Regions from separate parts of the Franconibacter pulveris genome, predicted to be linked through region 1. Evidence: predicted binding sites of a transcription regulator. Region 1 holds the regulator's gene; the other holds the start of a gene.
What was found. Region 1 encodes ArgR, which controls arginine synthesis, uptake and breakdown. Its sites were predicted from a motif close to ANTGAATAAAAATACANT; they were not measured.

Region 1 (3,665 bases):
CAACAATACCCCTTATGGCCTTGCGGCTTACTTCTACACGCAAAACCTGCAGCGCGTTTTCCGCGTTTCCCAGCAGATTGAGAGCGGCATGATAGGCATTAACGAATGTGCGGTATCAACGGAACTGGGGCCGTTTGGCGGAGTGAAAGAGTCCGGTCTGGGACGCGAAGGGTCAGTGCTGGGGCTGGAAGAGTTTATGGAAGTGAAAACCCTGCATCTGGGCGGACTCTGAAACAGAGGGCGGCCTGCGGGCCGCTCCATAGACCGGTGACGCAGCATGAAAATCTACACCTTCGATTTCGATGAAATTACCGATCAGGCGGATTTTTACCGGGAGTTTTCCCGCACTTTTGGTCTGGCCAAAAATCAGGTAAGCGATCTGGATGCGCTATGGGAGGTGGTAACCGAAGGGGGATTGCCGCTGCCGCTGGAGATAGAGTTTGTGCATCTGGGAGAGGAGCAGCGTCGGCGTTATGGGGCGCTGATTTTGCTGTTTGACGAAGCAGAAGAGGAGCTGGAAGGTCAGCTCCGCTTCAATGTACGTCATTCAACATAGGACAGGCACTTAAAAAGGCCCCTGCGAAAACAGGGGCAAGTCGTCAGACAAGACGACGAGGGTTACTTATACAGTTCAGCGGTGGCGTGCCAGTGGTCACCCTGAGTCAGTTCAGTGATGCGATAGCTGCTGGCGCCTTCTTTTTCCGCTTTTTCCGCCAGCTGCTGGCGAATATCCATCGGCGCGCCCGTTACCTGAGTTACAGAAACGCTGCCCATCGGCTGGAGGTTTTGCGCCTGCTGGGCGTTAACTTGTTGTACTGCGGCGCTGGCGCCAAAAGAGATAATTGAGGCCAGGCCCAGAGCTGCGATGGTAAATGGGGTTTTCATTGTCTTAACTCCTCGTCAAGGCACCCAACGGCCGGAAGGGTTGGAACGCTATTTTTCTGCTTAAGGCCGTTGCGTGCGTTTATGGCTATTCAGAACTTTTACTTTTAACGCTTTGTTTATTTGTAGAGCTCAGCGGTAGCGTGCCAGTGGTCGCCGGTACGCGCTTCGATGATGCGATAAGCAGACGCGCCTTTTTCCTGCGCTTTCTGATCCAGCATGTCGTGCATATCCATCGGGACGCTGCCTACCGCGTCAACGGTGACAGTACCGATAGCCTGGCGGTTTTGCGCCTGGTCGGCGTTGATGGAAGATGCTGCGAAAGCACCGAAAGAAAGCATAGAAAGGACAGTTGCGGCTGCTACGGTAGATTTAATGTTCATATTGTTTACCTCGTCGTATTTATTATTACTGGTCACTGTTCCGTGACCCTCATCACAAAAACAAGTATACACTAGTCACCCGAAAAATTAATAACAGGCTAATGGTTTCCTATGAAACTTTGAGCCTGGAGTGATGATTATTTATTACCGAACGTTATAAAAATGGCTGTAATTTAGCCAATATTTTTCTTTATTTCATATAAATCAATAGCATATTTGATTTTCGCAATTTGTGCGGTTTTCTTTGTCTAATACGCTGGGTGAATGGTTTTTAGCAGACGAAGCGACTGGTTAAGCGGGAGATGACAGAACAAGGTAAAAGAAGGGAAGAATGCTCCCGCTACGATATAGCGGGAGCGGGGCATCAGAGTTCCTGTTCGAAAAGCACCAGGATGGCTTCGTAAAGCTCTTTGACCGTGAAGCCGCGCGCGGGCGTAGTGAAGATAGTATCGTCCCCTGCGATGGTGCCGAGGATGCCTTCCGCTTTGCCGAGGGAATCCAGCAGGCGAGCAATCAGCTGCGCCGCGCCTGGGCTTGTGTGAATGACAACCACGGCGTCGTTATAGTCGATATCCAGCACCAGGTTTTTAAGCGGGCTGGACGTGGTCGGTACGCCAAGTTCAACCGGCAGGCAGTAAACCATCTCCATTTTGGCGTTGCGGGTGCGCACGGCGCCAAACTTGGTCAACATGCGGGAGACTTTTGACTGGTTGATATTCTCAAAGCCTTCGTCCTGCAGCGCCTGGACAATTTCACCCTGTGAACTGAATTTTTCTTCTTTGAGTAATGCTTTAAAAGCTTTAACTAACTCTTCTTGTTTTGCGGAGCTGCGCATACGTCACCCGTGGTCAGGCCAATAAGAACAACATTATTATGCATAAAATTGAATTTTTATGCAAATTATCTGCCGTAAACGGGGCTGAAATAATGTTATGAAAGCGGCGGATTTTATCAAATTTTGTTATCAAGGAACATGCCTGCGTCACGACTCGAAAATAAGCGATAAAGTAAAACAATTGTTATCAAAATGATGTTGTTTTGCTGTCGCGAGAGGGTGTAATGTAACCGCCTGTTGATATGTTGCTCCGGTAGTGACCCGGCGAGCCCGATAGTCTCCATGCACCGGTAAAGCCGCCGCATCGCTTTCAGTAAAGCGCGTCAGGAGTCGCAAACTGAAGGCCAGAAGATTGTACTCATTTCAGCTCTGAATGATTATGGTCGCCACCAATGGAGTAACGGCACACTTTTGCTCACCATAATAAGGAGTTTAGGATGAAAGTTGCAGTCCTCGGCGCGGCAGGTGGTATTGGCCAGGCGCTTGCCCTTCTACTCAAGACCCAACTGCCTTCAGGTTCAGAACTCTCTCTGTATGACATCGCACCGGTTACCCCAGGGGTAGCGGTTGACCTGAGTCATATCCCTACCGACGTAAAAATCAAAGGCTTCTCCGGCGAAGACGCCACCCCTGCGCTGGAAGGCGCCGACGTGGTGCTGATCTCCGCAGGCGTGGCGCGTAAGCCGGGCATGGACCGTTCCGATCTCTTTAACGTGAACGCTGGCATCGTGAAAAACCTGGTTCAGCAGATAGCGACGACCTGCCCGAAAGCCTGTATCGGCATCATCACCAACCCGGTTAACACCACCGTGGCGATTGCTGCGGAAGTGCTGAAAAAAGCGGGCGTGTACGATAAGAACAAACTGTTCGGCGTGACCACGCTGGATATCATTCGCTCCAATACCTTTGTGGCGGAGTTGAAAGGCAAGCAGCCGACCGATATCGACGTACCGGTTATCGGCGGTCACTCTGGCATGACCATTCTGCCGCTGCTGTCGCAGATCCCGGGCGTCAGCTTCTCCGAGCAGGAAGTGGCCGACCTGACCAAACGTATCCAGAACGCGGGCACCGAAGTGGTGGAAGCGAAAGCGGGCGGGGGCTCTGCAACCCTCTCTATGGGCCAGGCGGCGGCGCGCTTTGGGCTTTCGCTGGTGCGCGCATTGCAAGGCGAGCAGGGCGTAGTCGAGTGCGCTTATGTGGAAGGCGACGGCGAATACGCTCGCTTCTTCTCTCAGCCGCTGCTGCTGGGTAAAAACGGCATTGAAGAGCGTAAATCCATCGGCACCCTGAGCGCGTTCGAACAGCAGGCGCTGGAAGGCATGCTGGATACGCTGAAAAAAGATATCGCGCTGGGCGAAGAGTTTGTTAACAAGTAAGAACGCTAGCCTGAAAAAAACCGGAACACAGGTTCCGGTTTTTTTATGTCTGCCGTTTAGTTGGTGGCGGGGTATTCCTGAATCGTCACCTGCAGCGTAATGCGCTGGTCATTACGCATGACCTCTACCGGGATAACTGAGCCGGGACGAATCTCCGCAACCTGGTCCATGGTTTCCAGCGCAGAGACC
Region 2 (3,665 bases), 690 kb from region 1:
TCTTTCAAGCCACAGCGGCGTTGGCTGCTCTCGCCCACCCAGGTCACTTACTTAAGTAAGCTCCCTGGGATACGCTCGCTTGCCGCCTTGCTGCGACTCGAAATCTTTCGGACTAAGCCTCTTCGTTGTCTTTTATAAAGCCACGCCAAACCCCGTTCGTCAATTGCTGCGAAATCGCTTCAGCTGACGAGCAGATCTCCGCAATTTACGAAATTTAATTCACCAGATGGCTAATAAGCGTTTCTTATGGAATTTGCTCGATCGGCAGAATAAAAAGGGGGCGATCGCCCCCTTATGCGCAACTTTTAATGCCAGCAAAAATGATGCACAACCTGCGTAATTAATTCGCGGGTCGGCTTGATAAAGCGCGTTTCCAGAAACTCATCCGGCTGATGCGCCTGGTTAATGGAGCCTGGGCCGAGCACCAGCGTCGGGCAGAGCGTCTGGATAAACGGCGCTTCGGTGCAGTAGTTCACCACGTCGGTTTGCGCGCCGAGCAGCTTTTCCACCACCTGCACCAGTTGATGATCCGGCGGGCATTCGTAGCCCGGGATCGGCGGGTGCAGCTCAGCCACGTTGATGCGTCCCGGCCAGCGCAGGCTCACCGGCTCCAGCGCGTCATTCAGCAGGCCGTTTAAGTCGTCCAGCGTCATGCCAGGCAGCGGGCGGATATCCATATGCAGTTCGCAACAGGCGCAGATGCGGTTAGCCGCGTCGCCGCCGTGAATGTGGCCGAGGTTAAGCGTCGGATAAGGCACGGTGAAGGCGTCGTAGTGATAGCGCGCTTTCAGGTTGTCGCGCAGCGCCATGATGTGCGTAATGGCTTCATGCATCAGCTCAATGGCGTTCACGCCGCGCGCCGGGTCGCTGGAGTGGCCCGACTGGCCCAGCACGCGAATAGCGCTGGAAATGTGGCCTTTATGCGCGCGAACCGGCTGCAGCGACGTGGGTTCGCCGATGATGGCGCAGTCGGGGCGAAGCGCGGTGGTTTCAGAGAAATAGCGTGCGCCTGCCATGGTGGTCTCTTCATCGGCGGTCGCCAGAATATAGAGCGGCTTTTTCAGCTGCGTTACGTCCACATCCCGCAGCGCATCGAGGATGAACGCGAAGAAACCTTTCATGTCGGCGGTGCCAAGGCCGTAAAGCTTATTGTCATGCTCGGTGAGGGTAAACGGGTCGCGCGTCCAGCGTCCGTCATCGAACGGTACGGTATCGGTATGGCCCGCCAGCAACAGGCCGCCCGCGCCGTTTCCGGTGCTGGCGAGCAGGTTGAACTTGTTGCGCGTGCCGGGCACCGGCTGCACTTCCACATTGAACCCCAGTTCGTGAAACCATCCCGCCAGCAGATTGATTAAAGACTCATTGCTCTGATCCAGCGCAGCGTCGGTGGCGCTGATGGACGGCGTGGCGATCAACGCACGGTAAATCTCGATAAATGGCGGTAATTTCGTTTTCACTGTTGACATACCTTAGGTCGGATAGTATCAATATTCATGCAATATTAGTGAATAAAAATACATTAACGTTGAGCGTAAGGGAACTGCAGGGTTCCGGTCATGCGAACCACGCTCGCGAACACGGCTAAGGCCTGCGGCCAACGCCTTAAGCAAATGACGGTAAGAAGGTAAACAGCCCCGATGTTGAACACGCTGATTGTTGGCGCCAGCGGTTATGCCGGCGCAGAGCTTGCGACCTACGTGAATCGCCATCCGCATATGAACATAACCGCTTTGACGGTCTCAGCGCAAAGCAATGATGCAGGAAAATTGCTCTCCGATTTGCATCCGCAGCTGAAGGACATTCTCGATCTGCCGCTGCAGCCGATGTCCGACATCAGTGAGTTCACCAGGGACCTGGACGTGGTGTTTCTCGCCACCGCCCACGAGGTGAGCCACGATTTAGCGCCGCAGTTTCTGGAAGCGGGCTGCGTGGTGTTCGACCTCTCCGGTGCTTTTCGCGTTAACGACGCGGCCTTCTACGACAAATTTTATGGCTTCACCCATCAGCATCCGGCTCTGTTGGAGCAGGCGGTTTACGGCCTTGCCGAGTGGAACGTGGAGAAGCTGAAAGAGGCGAAGCTGGTTGCCGTGCCGGGCTGCTACCCGACGGCGGCGCAGCTCTCCTTAAAACCGCTTATCGACAACGGCCTGCTTGATCTCAGCCAGTGGCCGGTTATCAACGCCACCAGCGGCGTGAGCGGGGCAGGGCGCAAGGCGGCGATATCTAACAGCTTCTGCGAGGTGAGCCTGCAGCCGTACGGCATGTTCAACCATCGCCATCAGCCGGAAATCGCTACCCATCTGGGGACAGAGGTGATTTTTACGCCGCACCTCGGCAACTTCCCGCGCGGCATTCTGGAAACCATTACCTGCCGCCTGAAGCCGGGCGTTACCCAGGCGCAGGTGACGGAGGCGTTCCAGCAGGCGTATGCCGATAAACCGCTGGTGCGCCTGTATGAGAAAGGGGTGCCGGCGCTGAAAAATGTGGTGGGCCTGCCGTTCTGCGATATCGGCTTCGCCATGCAGGGCGAGCATCTCATCGTGGTAGCGGCCGAAGACAACCTGCTGAAAGGGGCGTCGGCGCAGGCGATGCAGTGCGCGAATATTCGCTTTGGTTTTACTGAAACGCAGTCTCTTATTTAACCGATAGTCAGGTGAGATGATGAACCCGTTAATTATTAAATTAGGTGGCGTGTTGCTGGACAGCGAAGAGGCGCTGGAGCGTCTGTTCACCGCGCTGGTGAACTACCGCGAGTCCCACCAGCGTCCGCTGGTCATCGTTCACGGCGGCGGCTGCGTGGTGGATGAGCTGATGAAAAAGCTCAACCTGCCGGTGCAGAAAAAAGATGGCCTGCGCGTTACGCCTGCTGACCAAATCGACATTATCACCGGCGCGCTGGCGGGCTCCGCCAACAAAACGCTGCTCGCCTGGTCGAAAAAACATGCTATTCCCGCCGTCGGCCTTTATCTCGGCGATGGCGACAGCGTCAACGTGACGCAGCTTGATGAGGCGCTGGGCCACGTAGGCCAGGCGCAGCCGGGTTCGCCGAAGCTGATTAATACGCTGCTCGACGCAGGCTTCCTGCCGGTGGTGAGCTCCATCGGCGTGACGGAAGCGGGCGAGCTGATGAACGTCAACGCCGACCAGGCGGCGACGGCGCTGGCGGCGACGCTTGGCGCGGATTTGATCCTGCTCTCCGACGTGAGCGGCATCCTGGACGGCAAAGGCCAGCGCATCGCTGAGATGACCGCCGCCAAAGCGGAACAGCTTATCGCCCAGGGCATCATCACCGACGGCATGATTGTTAAAGTTCACGCGGCGCTGGACGCCGCCCGCACGCTGGGCCGCCCGGTGGATATCGCCTCCTGGCGCCACGCGGAGCAGCTGCCCGCACTATTTAATGGCGTGTCCATCGGCACGCGCATTTTAGCCTAATTAAAAGTTTCTAAAGGAAAACGACAATGCAAAATCACGGCATCAAAAAAGTTGTTCTTGCCTACTCCGGCGGCCTGGATACCTCCGCCATCATTCCATGGCTGAAAGAGAACTATGAAGGCTGCGACGTGGTCGCCTGCGTGGTGGATATCGGCCAGGATCGCGACGACCTGAAAGGCGTTGAACAAAAAGCCCTGCGCTCCGGCGCCTCTGAATGCTACGTCGTCGAT

Region 2: a site for ArgR is predicted at 1,504-1,521, ahead of argC (N-acetyl-gamma-glutamyl-phosphate reductase). Genes of this name have one in related genera too.

The regions. Positions count from the first base shown of each region.
Region 1 is NZ_CM165555.1:4,160,739-4,164,403, reverse strand. It holds gene ACU4F7_RS19655 (NAD-dependent succinate-semialdehyde dehydrogenase) at 1-232, shown strand, start outside; gene ACU4F7_RS19650 (barstar family protein) at 278-556, shown strand; gene yhcN (peroxide/acid stress response protein YhcN) at 619-885, opposite strand; gene yhcN (peroxide/acid stress response protein YhcN) at 1,002-1,265, opposite strand; gene argR (transcriptional regulator ArgR) at 1,630-2,100, opposite strand; gene mdh (malate dehydrogenase) at 2,538-3,476, shown strand; gene degS (outer membrane-stress sensor serine endopeptidase DegS) at 3,533-3,665, opposite strand, start outside.
Region 2 is NZ_CM165555.1:162,577-166,241, forward strand. It holds gene argE (acetylornithine deacetylase) at 306-1,457, opposite strand; gene argC (N-acetyl-gamma-glutamyl-phosphate reductase) at 1,638-2,642, shown strand; gene argB (acetylglutamate kinase) at 2,659-3,435, shown strand; gene ACU4F7_RS00870 (argininosuccinate synthase) at 3,462-3,665, shown strand, end outside.